4 regions of the Kitasatospora sp. NPDC048540 genome follow, and region 2 is predicted to be linked to each of the others. Evidence: predicted binding sites of a transcription regulator. Region 2 holds the regulator's gene; each other region holds the start of a gene.
What was found. The regulator HrcA, encoded in region 2, represses chaperone genes, less so after heat shock. The targets are predictions, from matches to a motif close to TTNGCACTCNGNNNNNCNGAGTGCNAA.
Positions count from the first base shown of each region.

Region 1: the regulator HrcA is predicted to act here: its motif matches at 2,664-2,690, upstream of groES (co-chaperone GroES).
Region 3: the regulator HrcA is predicted to act here: its motif matches at 1,924-1,950, upstream of AB0D08_RS08995 (FmdB family zinc ribbon protein).
Region 4: the regulator HrcA is predicted to act here: its motif matches at 2,664-2,690, upstream of groL (chaperonin GroEL).

Region 1 covers NZ_JBEZIR010000093.1:24,028-28,529, reverse strand. The annotation lists gene AB0D08_RS29040 (LysR family transcriptional regulator) at 1-306, opposite strand, end outside; gene groL (chaperonin GroEL) at 478-2,112, opposite strand; gene groES (co-chaperone GroES) at 2,213-2,518, opposite strand; gene AB0D08_RS29025 (hypothetical protein) at 2,769-3,218, shown strand; gene AB0D08_RS29020 (class I SAM-dependent methyltransferase) at 3,277-4,449, shown strand; gene AB0D08_RS29015 (polysaccharide deacetylase family protein) at 4,431-4,502, opposite strand, start outside.
Region 2 covers NZ_JBEZIR010000024.1:78,467-82,968, reverse strand. The annotation lists gene AB0D08_RS12780 (16S rRNA (uracil(1498)-N(3))-methyltransferase) at 18-767, opposite strand; gene dnaJ (molecular chaperone DnaJ) at 923-2,062, opposite strand; gene hrcA (heat-inducible transcriptional repressor HrcA) at 2,134-3,213, opposite strand; gene htpX (zinc metalloprotease HtpX) at 3,445-4,365, shown strand; gene AB0D08_RS12760 (hypothetical protein) at 4,379-4,502, shown strand, end outside.
Region 3 covers NZ_JBEZIR010000015.1:33,331-37,832, forward strand. The annotation lists gene AB0D08_RS08985 (sigma-70 family RNA polymerase sigma factor) at 1-234, shown strand, start outside; gene AB0D08_RS08990 (hypothetical protein) at 399-635, shown strand; gene AB0D08_RS08995 (FmdB family zinc ribbon protein) at 1,576-1,899, opposite strand; gene AB0D08_RS09000 (MFS transporter) at 2,026-3,327, opposite strand; gene AB0D08_RS09005 (potassium/proton antiporter) at 3,733-4,502, opposite strand, start outside.
Region 4 covers NZ_JBEZIR010000077.1:19,269-23,770, reverse strand. The annotation lists SAM riboswitch class I at 1-83, shown strand, start outside; gene thrC (threonine synthase) at 101-1,384, shown strand; gene AB0D08_RS26290 (MoaD/ThiS family protein) at 1,421-1,699, shown strand; gene AB0D08_RS26285 (cold-shock protein) at 2,300-2,506, shown strand; gene groL (chaperonin GroEL) at 2,812-4,434, shown strand.

The sequences.
Region 1 (4,502 bases), on a different contig from region 2:
CGCGGTCGGGAACGACACCAGCCTGACCCGTCCGGCCCGCAGTCCGGCGATGGCGGCGAGTTCCTCCTCGGCGGCGGACAGCCCGGCCAGGATGCCGTTGGCGTGCTTCACCAGCGCCCGGCCGGCCTCGCTCAGCTGCATGCCGCGCCCGGAGCGGACCACCAGCGGGGTGGCCACCGCCTTCTCCAGCGCCTTCATCTGCTGGCTCACGGCCGGCTGGGTGCAGCCCAGCTCGCGCGCGGCGGCGGAGAAGGAACCGGTCCGGGCGACGGCGCGCAGGACACGGAGGTGGCGGGCTTCGATCATGCCTCAGTTATAAGGCAGCCTTTGGCGTTCGCAAAACCTGGCTGATGAATTCGAGCCCCGCGGGGGCTCCGCCGCCCCCGAGGGTATCCGGCGCCGCGGCAGGGTGCGGACATGCCGGAGGCCCGGCCGCGCCGAAGGGCGCGACCGGGCCTCGGGGCCTGCTGACCGGGGTCAGTGGGAGTGGCCGTGACCGCCGTGCGAGTGGCCGTGGCCGTTGCCCTCGTCCTCTTCCTTCTTCTCCACCACGAGGGTCTCGGTGGTGAGCAGCAGGGAGGCGATGGAGGCGGCGTTCTCCAGGGCGGAGCGGGTGACCTTGACCGGGTCGATGACGCCGGCCTTGACCAGGTCGCCGTACTCGCCGGTGGCGGCGTTGTAGCCGAAGCCCGCCTCCAGGTCGGCGACCTTGGAGGTGATGACGTAGCCCTCGAGGCCGGCGTTCTGGGCGATCCAGCGCAGCGGCTCGGCGAGCGCCTTGCGGACGACCGCGACACCGGTCGCCTCGTCGCCCGACAGGCCCAGGCCGCCGTCCAGCACCTTGGCGGCGTGCACCAGGGAGGCGCCGCCGCCGGCGACGATGCCCTCCTCGACGGCGGCGCGGGTGGCGGAGATGGCGTCCTCGAGGCGGTGCTTGCGCTCCTTGAGCTCCACCTCGGTGGCGGCGCCGACCTTGATGACGCAGACGCCGCCGGCCAGCTTGGCCAGGCGCTCCTGCAGCTTCTCGCGGTCCCAGTCGGAGTCGCTGGCGGCGATCTCGGCCTTGATCTGGCCGACCCGGCCGGCCACGGCGTCGTGGTCACCGGCGCCGTCGACCAGGATGGTCTCGTCCTTGGTGACGGTGACGCGGCGGGCGGTGCCGAGCACCTCGAGGCCGACCTGGTCGAGCTTGAGGCCGACCTCCTCGGAGATCACGGTGCCGCCGGTGAGGACGGCGAGGTCGCCGAGGATCGCCTTGCGGCGGTCGCCGAAGCCCGGGGCCTTGACGGCGACGGCGTTGAAGGTGCCACGGATCTTGTTGACCACCAGGGTCGACAGCGCCTCGCCGTCGACGTCCTCGGCGATGATCAGCAGCGGCTTGGAGGCGCCGCCCTGGAGGATCTTCTCCAGCAGCGGGAGCAGCTCCTGGATGGAGGAGATCTTGCCCTGGTTGATCAGGATGTACGGGTCGTCGAGGATCGCCTCCTGGCGCTCCGCGTCGGTGACGAAGTACGGCGACAGGTAGCCCTTGTCGAACTGCATGCCCTCGGTGAACTCGAGCTCGACGCCGAAGGTGTTGGACTCCTCGACGGTGATCACACCGTCCTTGCCGACCTTGTCGATCGCCTCGGCGATCAGCTCGCCGACCTGGGTGTCCTGTGCGGAGAGGGAGGCGACGGCGGCGACGTCGTCCTTGCCCTCGATCTCACGGGCGATGGACAGCAGGTGCTCGGAGACGGCGGCGACGGCCTTGTCGATGCCCTTCTTGAGGGCGGCCGGGCCGGCGCCGGCGGCGACGTTGCGCAGGCCCTCGTTGACCAGGGCCTGGGCCAGCACGGTGGCGGTGGTGGTGCCGTCACCCGCGACGTCGTTGGTCTTGGTGGCGACCTCCTTGACCAGCTGCGCGCCGAGGTTCTCGTACGGGTCGTCGAGCTCGACCTCACGCGCGATGGTCACACCGTCGTTGGTGATGGTGGGGGCGCCGAACTTCTTGTCGATGACGACGTTGCGGCCCTTGGGGCCGATGGTCACCTTGACCGTGTCGGCCAGCTTGTTCACGCCGCGCTCCAGCGAGCGGCGGGCGTCCTCGTCGAACTGCAGGGTCTTCGCCATGATCCCGATTCCTCAGAAAGTGCCTGGTTTACGTGAGCCAACAACCGCGCCCCGGGCCCCTGTCACTTGAGGACACGGATCCGGGGCGGGCGGAGACGTCTTACTTCTCGATGATGGCGAGAACGTCGCGAGCCGAGAGGACCAGGTACTCCTCGCCCTGGTACTTCACCTCGGTGCCGCCGTACTTCGAGTAGAGCACGATGTCGCCCACGGCGACGTCGAGCGGAAGGCGCTGGCCGTCCTCGAAGCGGCCCGGGCCGACGGCCAGGACGACGCCCTCCTGGGGCTTCTCCTTGGCGGTGTCCGGGATAACCAGGCCGGAGGCCGTGGTGGTCTCGGCGTCGAGCGGCTGGACCACGATGCGGTCCTCGAGCGGCTTGATGGCAACCTTGCTGCTGGTGGTCACGTCCGAGCTCCCCTTCGGAGATTACGGGGTTGTCTAACAGGTAGGTGTCGCGGTGTCCGCAGGCCTGCCGTCGCGGGGGTCAGGCATGCTCCATCGCGTTAGCACTCACCCTGGGGAGAGTGCCAGGAATGACCATAGGCGCCGGTTAGCACTCAGTCAACCAGAGTGCCAATGGCGCGGCCGGTCGTTCGATCCGGGCCGAGTACCCGTACTCATGTGCGGCCCGGGCCGCGGCGGGCAGAATGCGGGGGTGCCCGCCGACTCGCAGACGCCACCACACCCCGGCCCAGGCCCGTCTGACGACGGGTCACCGAGACCGGGCGGCGCCCTCGCGCTCGGTCTGCTGGTGCTCGCGCTGGACGTCTGGCTGGCCGGCCTGGCCGTGCTGTTCCTGCTGCTCTCCGCGGTCAGCCACCCGTTCCCGTGGGTCGACTACCCTGCCGCCGGCGAGCCGGCCGGGCACCACCGGCGGGCGGTGCACACCCCGCTGACGGTCGCCGGGGCGAGCGCGGCGGCGCTCGCCCTCAGCGCGGTACTGCTGGCCCTGCGCCGCCACCGGGCCGCGGCCGCCGTCCAGACCGTCCTGCTGGCCGCGGTGCTGGCGGCGGCGCTGGCCCTCTGGGCGGCCCGGCCCGCGCCGCCGGCCGCCGGGCCCCCGCCGGCCCCGCACGCGCCCTGCCGGCCCGGCGCGGCCTGCTGAGGGCCGGGGCGCCGGGCGGCGGCCGGTGGCACCGCACCGGCTGATCGACAATGGGGGCGTGGAGATCGAATCGTTCCGGGCCCTGCTGACCGACCGGGGCCGCGCGCTGCTGGCCGAACTGCGGGAGTTCACCGCCGGCGAGGAGCTGGCGCTGGCCACCCGGCTGCGCCGGGAGTACCCCGCCGAGCTGGTGCGGGCCGCCTTCGAGCAGGCCCGGCTGCGGCAGCGGGCCCGCGCCAAGTTCGGCGCCGACGCCGACCTCATGTACTTCACGCCCGACGGTGTGGAGCAGGCCACCCGGCGCAGCGTGGCCGAGTGGCGGGCCGGGCGGTTCGCCGCACTCGGGGTGCGGCGGCTGGCGGACCTGTGCTGCGGGATCGGCGGCGACGCCATCGCGCTGGCCCGGGCCGGGGTCGCGGTGCTGGCGGTCGACCGCTCGCCGCTGACCTGCGCGGTGGCCGAGGCCAACGCGGCCGCGCTGGGCCTGGCGGACCTGGTGGAGGTGCGCTGCGCGGACGTGGCCGACGTCGACGTGGCGGGCTTCGACGCGGTGTTCACCGACCCGGCCCGGCGGACCGCGCGCGGGCGGGTCTTCGACCCCGAGGCGTACTCGCCGCCGCTGTCCTGGGCCGTCGAGGCGGCCCGCCGCACCCCGTTCGGCGCGCTGAAGGTGGCGCCGGGCATCCCGCACGAGCTGGTGCCGGAGGGCGCCGAGGCGGAGTGGGTCTCGGACCACGGCGAGGTGAAGGAGGCGGTGCTGTGGTTCGGCACCGGCGCCGCCGAGCCGCACCGGGCCACCCTGCTGCCCGGGGACCACACGCTGGCCGGCGGCCGGCGGCCGGACCCGGACGCCGGCCCGGTCGGCCGCTACCTGTACGAGCCGGACGGCGCGGTGATCCGGGCGCACCTGGTCACCGAGGTGGCGCAGCAGGTCGGCGGCCGGCTGATCGACCCGATGATCGCCTACCTGACCTCCGACCGGCTGGTGCCGACCCCGTACGCGCACGCCTTCGAGCTGACCGACGTGCTGCCGTACAAGGTGAAGGTGCTGAAGGCACTGGTCCGCGAGCGGGCGGCCGGAACCGTGGTGATCAAGAAGCGCGGGGTGTCGGTGGTGCCGGACGAGCTGCGCAGGCAGCTGAAGCCGGCCGGGCCGAACTCGCTGACGGTGATCCTGTGCCGGACCGACGACGGGCCGCTGATGATGCTCGGTCAGCCTGTGGGCGGCTGAATGTAGTCCTCCAGCCGGGCGACCGCGAAGCCCTGCTCCTGGATCCGGCCGAG
Region 2 (4,502 bases):
TCCGGCGGGCCGCGGACTCAGCCCCAGCGGCCGGTCCGGCCGAGCAGCAGCGCCCCGGCCGCCACCCCCGCGGTGGAGGTCCGCAGCACCGAGCCGCCGAGCCGGTGCGGGCGGGCACCGGCCTGCGCGAACGCCGCCAGCTCCTCCGGGGAGACCCCGCCCTCGGGACCGACCACCAGCACGATGTCCCCGGCCGCCGGGAGCGCGGCGGTGGCCAGCGGCTCGGCGCCCTCCTCGTGCAGGACGGCGGCGAGCGCGGCCCGTTCCAGCAGCGGCACCAGCTGACGGGTGGTCAGCTGATCGGTCACCTCGGGGAAGCGCAGCCGGCGGGACTGCTTGCCCGCCTCCCGGGCGGTGGCCCGCCACTTGGCGAGCGCCTTGGCGCCGCGCTCGCCCTTCCACTGGGTGATGCAGCGGGAGGCCGCCCACGGGATCACCACGTCGACGCCGACCTCGGTCATGGTCTCCACCGCCAGCTCGCCGCGGTCGCCCTTGGGCAGCGCCTGCACCACCACGATCCGCGGGCCCGGCTCCGGCTCCCGGCGCACCGCCGTCACCGTGACGTCCAGCGCGTCCTTGCCCAGCACGGCCGCCACGGCGCCGTCCAGCCCCAGGCCGAGGCCGTCCGTCAGGGTGAGCGCCTCCCCCGCCGTCAGCCGCTTCACCGCCGCCGCGTGGCGGCCCTCCGGCCCGTCCAGCCGTACCACCGATCCGGGCCCGGCCGCGGCCAGCCGGGCGGTCTCGACGACGAACACGGGCGCGGTCATGGGACGAACCTCCGGTGGGGCGGGACGGGGGGCCGGCCTGGGCCGGGCGGGAACGGGAAGGGCGGAAGACAGGGGCGCCGGAGCGCGCGACACCCCGCCGGCCCGTCCGGGCCTGCGGGGTGTCGCGAGGGTCGGCGCCCGGGCGCCTCGGCGGCTCAGCGGCCGTTGAAGGCGTCCTTCAGGCGGGAGAACAGCCCCTGCTGGCCCGGCGCGAAGTGGCCGGCCGGCCGCTCCTCGCCGCGCAGCACCGCGAGCCGGCGCAGCAGCTCCTCCTGCTCGGGGTCGAGCTTGGTGGGCGTCTGCACCTCGACATGCACTATCAGGTCGCCGCGGCCGCCGCCGCGCAGGTGCGTGATGCCCCGGCCGTGCAGCGGGATCGACTGGCCGGACTGGGTGCCGGGCCGGATGTCGACCTCCTCCAGCCCGTCCAGGGTCTGCAGCGGCACCTGGGTGCCGAGCGAGGCGGCCGTCATCGGGATGGTGACCGTGCAGTGCAGGTCGTCGCCGCGGCGCTGGAAGGTCGGGTGGCTGGTCTCGGCGATCTCGACGTAGAGGTCGCCGGCCGGGCCGCCGCCGGGGCCGACCTCGCCCTCGCCGGCCAGCTGGATGCGGGTGCCGTTGTCGACACCGGCGGGGATCTTGACGGTGAGGGTGCGGCGGGCGCGGACCCGGCCGTCGCCGGCGCACTCGGGGCAGGGGGTCGGCACCACGGTGCCGAAGCCCTGGCACTGCGGGCAGGGGCGGGAGGTCATGACCTGGCCCAGGAAGGACCGGGTGACCTGGGAGACCTCGCCCTTGCCTCGGCACATGTCACAGGTCTGCGCGGAGGTGCCGGGGGCCGCGCCCTCGCCCGCGCAGGTGGTGCAGGTGACGGCCGTGTCGACCTGGAGTTCCTTGGTGGTGCCGAACGCGGCCTCCTCCAGGGTGATCTCCAGCCGGATCATGGCGTCCTGGCCGCGCCGGGTGCGCGAGCGCGGTCCGCGCTGGCCGCCGGCGGCGCCGAAGAAGGCGTCCATGATGTCGGAGAAGCCGAATCCGGCCGCGCCGAAGCCGCCCGCGCCGCCACCGCCGCCGTTCGGCGACAGCGGGTCGCCGCCGAGGTCGTAGACCTGCCGCTTGGAGGGGTCGGAGAGCACCTCGTAGGCGGCGTTGATCTCCTTGAACCGCTCCTGCGTCTTGGGGTCCGGGTTGACGTCCGGGTGCAGTTCGCGCGCGAGGCGCCGGAACGCCTTCTTGATCTCGTCCTGACCCGCGTCACGTCGGACGCCGAGTACCGCGTAGTAGTCCGTGGCCACCAAATGCTCCGGTTTGTTCCGCCTCTAGAAGTGCTTGCGACTGCTGCGCGCCGGCCTGCGGCGCGTGTGTCCTACGACTCGGCCAGGATCTGGCCCACGTACCGTGCCACCGCTCGCACCGCCCCCATTGTGCCCGGGTAATCCATCCTGGTCGGACCGATCACCCCGAGCTTCGCCACGCTCTGGTCGCCCGAACCGTAACCGACCGAGACCACCGAGGTGGAATTGAGCCCCTCGTAGGCGTTCTCGTGGCCGATCCGGACCGTCATCGTGGCGTCCGCCGTCTCACCCAGCAGGCGGAGCAGGACCACCTGCTCCTCGAGGGCCTCCAGCACCGGCTGGATGGTCAGCGGGAAGTCGTGTCCGAAGCGGGTCAGGTTGGCGGTGCCCGCCAGCATGATCCGCTCCTCGTTCTGCTCGGCCAGCGTCTCGAACAGGGTGGCCAGCACCGCGGTGACGGTCGGCCGGTCGGCCGGCTCGAACGCGGCCGGGAGCTCCTCCAGTGCCGTCGGCACCTCGGGCAGCGGGCGGCCGCCGGCCTGCCCGTTCAGCCGGGCCCGCAGGTCCGCCAGCACGGTGTCGCCGACCGGGCCCGGGCAGTCGACCATCCGCTGCTCGACCCGGCCGGTGTTGGTGATCAGGACCAGCATCACCTTGGCCGGCGTCAGCTGGACCAGCTCGATGTGGCGGACCGTGGAACGGGTCAGCGACGGGTACTGGACCACCGCGACCTGCCGGGTGAGCTGCGCGAGCAGCCGCACCGTGCGGGCCACCACGTCGTCCAGGTCGACCGCGCCCTCGAGGAAGTGCCGGATCGCCCGGCGCTCGGGGCTGGTCATCGGCTTGACCTCGGCCAGCCGGTCGACGAAGAGCCGGTAGCCCTTGTCGGTGGGGATCCGGCCGGCGCTGGTGTGGGGCTGCTGGATGAAGCCCTCCTCCTCCAGCGCTGCCATGTCGTTGCGCACGGTCGCCGGGGAGACCCCGAGACTGTGCCGCTCGACCAGGGCCTTGGAGCCGACCGGCTCCTCGGTGCCCACGTAGTCCTGGACGATCGCCCGCAGCACGGCCAGCCTGCGGTCGTCCAGCGGGCGGGCGGCGGGGCGGGGCTCCACCGCGCGGGACGGCTCGAAGGAACGGGGCTCGTCGACCATGGGCACGCACCTCCGTCTTCGTCCGTTGAGCTGTTGAGTGTCCGATATCTGGCACTCCGGCAGGCAGAGTGCCAGGACCTTACCAGCCAGTGTAAGGCCCGGGTCCGACGGCAGGAACGGGCCGCCCAGGTGATCCTGCCCGCATCGCCGGACGGCACCCGTGGCGCATGGTGCCCGGGGCGGCCGCGAGTGGGAGCATCGGAGGCGAGCGCGACGAGCGAGGGAGCGGCGATGTCGACTTCGGGACAGCACTCCCGGTTCGCCCCCGACCGGGGGCTGACCGGCCGGATGGTCACCACGATGTTCCTGATCGGCCTGGTCTACGTGGGGTTCACCGGGCTGCTGATCGCACTGCTGCGCGGGGCCTGGCCGCTGATCGTCCTGATCTCCGGCGGCCTGTTCGTGGCGCAGTTCTGGTTCAGCGACAAGATCACCGAGCGGGCGATGGGCGCCCACGAGGTCACCCCCGAGCAGTACCCGCAGCTGCACGGCACCATCGACCGGCTCTGCGCGCTGGCCGACATGCCAAAGCCCCGGGTCGCGGTCGCCGTCAACGACATGCCGAACGCCTTCGCCACCGGCCGCAAGCCCGAGAAGGCCGTGGTCTGCGTCACCACCGGGCTGCTGCGCCGGCTGGAGCCCGAGGAGCTCGAGGGCGTGCTCGCCCACGAGCTCTCGCACGTCGCCCACCGGGACGTGGCGGTGATGACCATCGCCGGCTTCCTCGGGGTGCTGGCCGGCGCGATGACCAGGATCGCCCTGTACGGCGGGTTCCTGGGCGGCAACCGCAACAGCAACGACAGCACCGCGGCCATCGCGGCGATCATCATCCCGCTGGTCAGCATCGTGGTGTACGCGATCAGCTTCCTGCTCACCCGCCTGCTCTCGCGCTACCGGGAGCTGGCCGCCGACCGGGCCGCCGCCCAGCTGACCGGCCGGCCGAGCGCGCTGGCCTCCGCGCTGACCAAGGTGACCGGGCAGATCGCCGCCATCCCGACCAAGGACCTGCGCCAGGCGCAGCCGTACAACGCCTTCTACTTCGCCCCGGCGCTGAGCGCCCGGGAGGCCGCCACCCAGCTGCTGTCCACCCATCCGTCGCTGGAGCAGCGGCTGGCGCAGCTGGCGAAGATCTCGGCCGAACTCGGCCGGTGACGAGGAGCTGGACGTGGGATTCCTGGACGCACTGTTCGGCCGGACCAAGCCGGTCCGGCCGGACCTGGACCAGCTCTTCGGGGTGCCCTCGGCGGCGCTGACCCTGGAGGCGGCCGCCGGTTTCCGCCCGACCGGGC
Region 3 (4,502 bases), on a different contig from region 2:
GCCGTGATGGTGATGCTCCGCCGCGAGGAGCTGGACACCCTGATCGACCGGCTGGACGACCGGACGGCGTCGATCATCCGGTCCCGGTACGGCATGGAGGACGGTCGCGAGCGGACGCTCACGGAGGTGGGCAAGCAGCACGGCCTGACCCGCGAGCGCATCCGGCAGATCGAGAAGCACGCGCTGGCCGAGCTCAAGAAGATCGCGGACCACGCGGGCTTCGAAGCCGCCTGACCGAGCGGGCAGGCGGGGACGCAGGCGAGCGGGGAAGCGGTTGAGGGCCCCGGTACGGCCACGGCTGTACCGGGGCCGACTCCTGCGGCGCCCGGGCCCGACCGGGGGCGGGTCGGCACGGCCTACGCTTGAACGCGCAGGGACACCACGGGAGGCAGCGGACGATGGGTGAGCAGGACAAGGACCAGGACCGGAACCGGGCGGGCGCCCGGGACGGCGGTCGGGGACAGGAACCGCGGACCCCGGCGGCCAAGGCGAAGCTGGTCTTCGCGGACCCGCTGGAGCGGCAGACCAGCGACGACACGGATCAGGGCTGGGGAGAGCGTCCCGGTGGCGGAGAGGGCAGCGGGCGAGGGCTCGACTGGTACCTGAGCCAGCGGCCGCCCCACCACGGGGACTGACCGGCGGAGTCGGGCGACCGGGGGACCTCGCACTACGGGCGACCGGTCGCGACCGGTCGCGGACGGTACGGGGACAGGAGCGGGGACGGAGCGGCGGACCCCGGAGCTGCGGCGGCGCCGAAGGTCAGCGCTGGTCGACCAGGGCGCCCCGGATCTCGGTGAGCAGGACGATCGGTCACGGGTGAACGCCTGGCTGTCCGGCTGCCCGGCTGCCCGGTCGACGGTCGCGACGGGTCACCCCGTGGGCGCGCCACTCTGCGTACAGATCGCCGGACCTGCCGCTGCCGGCCCCGGCGGCGGGCCGTGCCGTAGGGGCCCGGCGGTGAGGGCCGTGGCCGCCGCCAGCAGGCCGACGGCCAGGATGCCCGGCCGGAGTCGTACCGCCTGCCGGAGCCGGTGGCGGCTTCCGACGCCGCGCCGGATCGGCGGGAAGTCGGGGACCTCCTGTCGCGGAGGCACCTCGGGCGCGGGAGGCGGGGGAGCGGAGTGCCGGGCCGGGTGCGGGGCGAGGCGGGCCTGGAGGTTGGTGGTGAGGTGGGCTGCCGTGGTCATGGTCGGGCACCGCCTTCGAGGCTGGATCGGTACCGGCCCGCGGCCGGGCCTGCGGAACTCAGCCTGCGTCCACGCCGGATCCCTGGGAATGCCCCGGCGAATTCCTGTGGACAACCCCGCCCTGTGGATAACTTCCATCCCCCGTGGGGGTGAGCCGAGGGGATGCGTTGACGCCGCTGACGACCGCCCCGCCCCGCGCCCCCGGCCCCGCCCCGCGGCCCCGCGCCACCGTACGAACCGCGACGGCCCGGTGCCACCGCATCTCTGCGGCGGCACCGGGCCGTCATACGTCTTGCGTCACCGCATCCGGGCGCGCACCGGCATCGAGCGCGTCGGACCTGCGCGGGTCGACCCCGCGCCACCTCGCTCCCGGCGCGCTACCGCAGTCTCAGCTCGCGGCCGGCGCGGAGGCCGTCGACGAGGACGAGCTCGACGACGAGGCGGACGAGCCGCCGGCAGCCGGCGCCGAGGAGGCGGAGGAGCCGCTGGTGGACGAGGAACCGGAGGCCCCGGACGTCACCGAGCTGCTGGACGAGGAGCGGCTGTCGGTCCGGTAGAAACCCGAGCCCTTGAAGACCACACCCACGGCCGAGAAGACCTTGCGGAGCTTCCCCTGGCACTCGGGGCACGTGGTCAGGGCCTCGTCGGTGAACTTCTGCACCGCCTCCAGGCCGGTCCCGCACTCGGTGCACTGGTACTGGTACGTGGGCACTTGCTCTTCCTCCTGCACTTCCCCCTGGCACTCTGGCCTGATGAGTGCTAACGATGGTCAATGATGCGGTATTCCGTTGACTGAGTCCAGCGCTCCGGGCGTGATCCGGGTGTGATCCCGGTCGGATCAGCCCTCCACCGTGGCGATCTTGGCGGTCTTCGCGGCGAGGCCGCCGCTGCGTGCGACGGTCCGGCTCCGGCTGCCGGGGGCGACCAGAAGCTGCCGCAGGGTGACCAGGCCGACCAGGCCGAGGCCGGCCCCGGCGATCGGGACCAGGAAGCCGGCCGACGGCCCGTGCAGGTCGATCAGCTGGCCGGCCACGGTCGAGCCGATCGCCAGGCCGAGGCCGATGGCGCCGGTGAGCCAGGTGAACGCCTCGGTCTTGGCGCCGTCCGCGACCAGCGTCTCCACCAGGGTGTACCCGGTGATCAGCGTGGGTGCGATGGCGAGGCCGCAGAACAGACCGGCGACCGCGAGCGCGGTCAGGTTGGGCATCGCCCACAGCGTGGAGCAGCCGAGCACCAGCAGCGCGTAGCAGAACAGCATCCGCTGCCGGGCCGAGCGCTTCCAGCCGACCAGGCCGTAGAGCACGCCCGCGATCATCGAGCCGCCGGCGAAGATCCCGTAGACGGTGCCGTTGGCGCCGGCCTGTCCGGCCGACTCGGCGAAGGCGGTGACCGAGACCTGCATGGCGCCGAAGACGGTGCCGACGCCCAGGAACGAGGCGGCCAGCAGCCGGACGCCGGGGGAGGCCAGGGCGGAGACCCGCCGGACACCCTCGACCCGGGGGTGCCGGGCGGGGGCGGTGCGCCGCTGGGCGGCGAAGGCCAGTCCGCCGGCCACGGTCAGTGCGGCCTCGGCGATCAGGCCGGCGGCGGGGGACGCCTGGGTGGCGATCGCGGTGGCCAGGACCGGGCCGATCACGAAGGTGAACTCGTCGGTGACCGACTCGAAGGCGAAGGCCGTGTTGAGCATGGCCGGCCGGTCGGACAGGCGGCCGACCCAGCGGGCCCGGACCATCGCGCCGATTTGCGGCACGCTGGCACCGGCCGGCGCGGCGGCCAGGAACAGCGTCCAGACCGGGGCGTGGCCGAGGGCCAGCGAGATCAGGGCGCCGACGGAGACCGCGTGCACGGCGATGCTGGGCAGCAGGACCGCGGCCTGGCCGTAGCGGTCGGCCAGCCGGCCGGTCTGCGGGCCGACGAGGGCCTGCGCGACGGCGGAGACCGCCGCCACGGCGCCGGCCGTGCCGTACGAGCCGTGGGTCTGGAAGACCAGCAGCACGATGCCCAGGCTGAGCATCGCGTAGGGCAGCCGGGCGGCGAAGGCCGGGGTCAGGAACGTCCAGGCGCCGGGGGTGCGGAGCAGCGCTCCGTAACCCGCCCGGGCGGGGGTGTCGGGGCTTTCGACCGTTCGGCGGGCCGTCACGGTCGGTCCTTCCTGCTGCCTGGTAGCGCGGAACAGGGCAGGGAAAAGCCCCGACGGCGCCGAGAGTCGTCCTCTCGCGCGTCGACCGGGGTAGATACCGGGTCCGGCTGGCCGGGTCGTGGAAGCGGGGGCCAGAGAAGTTCAGTTCAACTGCGGACCGCGGCCGCCGAGCGGTCGCGCCAACTCTGCTTCAGGCAGATGTTGCGGGTGGTTCAGTCTTGAAAACGAAAACGCTGATAACGCCTATATACCTTCATCCTAGCGGGTCATGGCAAGCCCCGGCTGGTAACGGAAGGTGAACAGAGGCACACCCCTGCCGTTCCGACGCGCACGGCCCTGTACACACCGCGGGTCCCTGACTCCCCACGTCCCCGGCACCCCGGGTCCCCGCCCGCTACCTGCCCGCTACCCGTCCGCCTGCCGTCCGCGCAGCCAGCCGGCCAGCTTGCCGCCCTTGTCCACGGCGCGCAGCCGCCGCTCCGCGGCCTCGCCGACCTCCTCGGTGGTGACCACCAGCAGCTCGTCCCCGGCGCGCAGCACGGTGGCCCGCTCCGGTACGAAGCTGGAGCCGTCGCGCACCACCAGGGTCACGGCGGCGCCCTTGGGCAGCCGCAGTTCGCCGACCTCGACGCCGGAGATCCGTGAGCCGGCCGCGAGCGAGACCGACAGCAGGTGGCCGTGGAGCTTCTCCAACGGCGCGGACTCGATGCCGAGGTCCTGGCCGATCGAGCCCTCGCCGATCCGCAGGCGCTTGGCGACCAGCGGCAGGGTCGGACCCTGGAGCAGGGTGAAGACCACGACCAGGATGAAGACGACGTTGAACAGCTCCTGGGCCCTCGGTACGTCGGCGACCAGCGGGATGGTGGCCAGCACGATGGGCACCGCGCCGCGCAGCCCGGCCCAGCTGAGCAGGGCCTGCTCGCGCCAGGGCAGCCGGAACGGCGTCATGGTGACCAGCACCGAGGCGGGCCGGGCGACGAAGACCAGGACCGCGCCGACGACCAGCGCGGGCACTATCGCCGAGCGCATGGTCTCGGGGGTGACCAGCAGGCCGAGCACCACGAACATGCCGATCTGCCCGATCCAGGCGAGTCCGTCGGCGAAGCCGCGGACGGCCGGGCCGTGCGGCAGTTTGCTGTTGCCCAGCACCACCGAGGCGATGTAGACGGCGAGGA
Region 4 (4,502 bases), on a different contig from region 2:
AACTGACCGTCAGGTCGAGGCTCCGGGCGGGACAGGTGCCAATTCCGGCCCGTGGCGCGCCCGCACCACGGGGAAGATGAGGAGAGAGGCCTCCGCCACCATGGCTACCGCTATCCCCGTTGCCGCCCCCGCAGTCGACCTCGGCCCCGCCGCCGCGCTGTCCTGTCGGGAGTGCGGCGCCCGCACCCCGCTCGGCCCGCATTTCGCTTGCGCCGAGTGCTTCGGCCCGCTGGAGATCGCCTACGACTTCGGCTCGTACGAGGCCGAGGAGCTGCGCAGGCGGATCGAGTCCGGCCCGGCCTCGATCTGGCGCTACGCCCCGCTGCTGCCGGTGCCCGCCGACGTCGCGTCCAAGCCGAACCTGAACCCGGGCTGGACGCCGCTGGTGAAGGCCGACAACCTGGGCCGCGAACTCGGCTTCACCGCCCAGCTGCACGTCAAGGACGACTCCGGCAACCCCACCCACTCCTTCAAGGACCGGGTGGTCGCCTGCGCCATCGAGGCGGCGCGCGCCTTCGACTTCACCACCCTGTCCTGCTCCTCGACCGGCAACCTGGCCGGCGCGGTGGGCGCGGCGGCGGCCCGGGCCGGTTTCAAGTCCTGCGTCTTCATCCCGCACGACCTGGAGCAGGGCAAGGTCGTGATGGCCGGGGTGTACGGCGGCGAACTGGTCGGCATCCAGGGCAACTACGACGACGTGAACCGCTTCTGCTCCGAGCTGATCGGCGACCCGGCCGGCGAGGGCTGGGGCTTCGTCAACGTCAACCTCCGCCCCTACTACGGCGAGGGCTCCAAGACCCTGGCGTACGAGATCTGCGAGCAGCTCGGCTGGCGGCTGCCGGAGCAGATCGTCATCCCGATCGCGTCCGGCTCCCAGCTCACGAAGATCGACAAGGGGCTGCAGGAGCTGATCGGGCTCGGCCTGGTCGAGGACCGCCCCTACAAGATCTTCGGCGCCCAGGCCGAGGGCTGCTCCCCGGTCTCGGCCGCGTACAAGGCCGGCCACGACGTGATCCGCCCGGTCAAGCCGGACACCATCGCCAAGTCGCTGGCGATCGGCAACCCGGCCGACGGCCCGTACGTGCTGGACATCGCCCGCCGCACCGGCGGCGCCGTCGAGGACGTCACCGACGCCGAGGTGGTCGAGGCGATCAAGCTGCTGGCCCGCACCGAGGGCATCTTCGCCGAGACCGCGGGCGGGGTGACCATCGGCGTGCTGAAGAAGCTGGTGGAGACCGGGCAGCTGGACCCGGCCAAGGAGACCGTCGCGATCAACACCGGCGACGGCCTGAAGACCCTGGACGCGGTCGCCGACGCCGGCCTGACCGCCACCATCCGGCCGACCCTGGAGTCGTTCCGCGCCGCCGGTCTCGCCTCCGCCTGAGCCCTCCCCCCACCCCGCAGCAAGGAGTAGCCGCCCATGAGCGCCACCGTCCGCATCCCCACCATCCTGCGCACCTACACCGACGGCCGGGCCGAGGTCACCGCCGAGGGCGCCACCCTGGCCGAGGTGGTCAAGGACCTGGAGCGCAACCACCCGGGCATCTCCGCCCGGATCCTGGACGACGCCGGCCAGCTGCGGCGCTTCGTCAACGTCTACGTCAACGACGACGACGTGCGTTTCGACGGCGGCCTGGACGCGGTGGTCAAGGACGGCGCGGCCGTCTCGATCATCCCCGCCGTGGCCGGCGGCTGCTGACCCCGTCCGCACCACGGCGGCCGCGGCCGCGAATACCCGCACGCAGCAGCCCCGGGCCGCTGCCGGGAACGGAATCCCCGAATTCCGCCCCGGCGGCGGCCCGCGGCCATTGCGGCGGACATTTCCGCATGTGGCTGGGTATAGAGTGCGGGGCACCGGGGTGTTCGAGGCCGATTCGAGGGGGCCTGTACCCGCCCGCCGGTCGGATACGCAGCGCCTGTCCGCTCGTTGAGACCCGCCGCATCGAACGTGAGGCCGATCTGTCAGGCCGCCGTCATAATTATTTCGGCAATTTGCGGCATTGGTCCGCGATGTCCGGCGTCAATTGCTCGCAAGTGCCGCTTTCATCCCGTCATATCCCCTGCAGTCCGTAGCTTCTGCCCAAAAGTTGGGCCTGTTGCAGAGGGCGCATGTCCGGATACATTCAGCCGCGGTCGACGCATTCACCCGCGTTCCGGTCGCCCTCCGCGGGCCTCCGGGTGGTGGTCTGCGGCGTGCACGGCTGCGCCCAGGGGGGGTTCCCCGGGCCGGCCTTCCAGACCTCTGGACCCGCACCGTGCGGGTCCGTGAAGGGCCAGCACAGCACAAGGGGAGTTCGGAATGGCTCAGGGCACCGTCAAGTGGTTCAACGCCGAGAAGGGCTACGGCTTCATCGCGGTCGACGGTGGTGCGGACGTCTTCGTCCACTACAGCGCGATCCAGATGGACGGCTACCGCACCCTCGAGGAGGGCCAGCGGGTCGAGTTCGAGATCTCCCAGGGGCAGAAGGGTCCGCAGGCGGACATGGTCCGCGCGCTGGTTGCGTGACCTCTTCGACCTGCGGAACCTCGGCTCGGTCAACGAGCTGGCGGCCACAGATCAACGGCAGCAGGCCCGTACGGCACCCCCGTGCGGGCCTGCCGCCATGTCGGGACACCCCGCGAACGGGCTTGCACTCGCCACCCGAGAGTGCTAATCATTGGCGTTAGCACTCACAGCATGAGAGTGACAACGGATCGGGTCGGTGAGGCCTCCCGGGAGCGGTAGGGGACAGGACCCCCGCTCGCAGGGCCGTCCGTCGCGGGCACCCTTCGGTCCGGTGCAGTCGATCGCGTCCCGGAGGACCACTTCACATGGCAAAGATCATCGCGTTTGACGAGGAAGCTCGCCGCGGCCTTGAGCGCGGGATGAACCAGCTTGCCGACGCCGTCAAGGTGACGCTTGGCCCCAAGGGCCGCAACGTCGTCCTTGAGAAGAAGTGGGGCGCCCCCACGATCACCAACGACGGTGTCTCCATCGCCAAGGAGATCGAGCTCGAGGACCCCTACGAGAAGATCGGCGCGGAGCTCGTCAAGGAGGTCGCCAAGAAGACCGACGACGTCGCCGGTGACGGCACCACCACCGCCACCGTGCTCGCCCAGGCCCTGGTCAAGGAAGGCCTGCGCAACGTCGCCGCCGGCGCCAACCCGATGGCCCTGAAGCGCGGCATCGAGAAGGCCGTCGCGGCCGTCTCCGACCAGCTGCTCGCGCAGGCCAAGGACGTGGAGACCAAGGAGCAGATCGCCTCCACCGCCTCCATCTCCGCCGCCGACACCCAGATCGGCGAGCTCATCGCCGAGGCGATGGACAAGGTCGGCAAGGAAGGCGTCATCACCGTCGAGGAGAGCAACACCTTCGGTCTGGAGCTCGAGCTCACCGAGGGCATGCGCTTCGACAAGGGCTACATCTCCGCCTACTTCGCCACCGACCTGGAGCGGATGGAGGCGTCCTTCGAGGACCCGTACATCCTGATCGCCAACTCCAAGATCTCCTCGGTCAAGGACCTGCTCCCGCTGCTGGAGAAGGTCATGCAGAGCGGCAAGCCGCTCGTCATCATCGCCGAGGACGTCGAGGGCGAGGCCCTGTCGACCCTGGTCGTGAACAAGATCCGTGGCACCTTCAAGTCGGTCGCCGTCAAGGCCCCGGGCTTCGGTGACCGCCGCAAGGCCATGCTCGGCGACATCGCCATCCTCACCGGTGGCACCGTCATCTCCGAGGAGGTCGGCCTCAAGCTGGAGAACGCCGGCGTCGACCTGCTGGGCACCGCCCGCAAGGTGGTCATCACCAAGGACGAGACCACCATCGTCGACGGTGGCGGCGACAGCGACCAGGTCGCCGGCCGCGTGAACCAGATCCGTGCCGAGATCGAGAACAGCGACTCGGACTACGACCGCGAGAAGCTCCAGGAGCGCCTCGCCAAGCTGGCCGGCGGCGTGGCCGTCATCAAGGCCGGCGCGGCCACCGAGGTGGAGCTCAAGGAGCGCAAGCACCGCATCGAGGACGCCGTCCGCAACGCGAAGGCCGCCGTCGAGGAGGGCATCGTCGCCGGTGGTGGCGTCGCGCTGCTGCAGGCCGGTGTCGCGTTCGACAAGCTGGAGCTGGAGGGCGACGAGGCCACCGGTGCCAACATCGTCAAGGTCGCGCTGGAGGCCCCGATCAAGCAGATCGCGACCAACGCCGGCCTCGAGGGCGGTGTCGTGGTGGAGAAGGTGCGCAACCTCCCCGCCGGCCACGGCCTGAACGCCGCCACCAACGAGTACGTCGACCTGATCGCCGCGGGCATCATCGACCCGGCCAAGGTCACCCGCTCCGCGCTGCAGAACGCCGCCTCCATCGCGGCGCTCTTCCTCACCACCGAGGCCGTCATCGCCGACAAGCCCGAGAAGGCCGGCGCGCCGGCCGGCGGCGGCATGCCGGGCGGTGACATGGACTTCTGATCCTCCTTCTAGGATCGGCGAGTTCGGATCGTCCGCGAGGGCGGTCTCCCCACACCAGGGAGACCGCC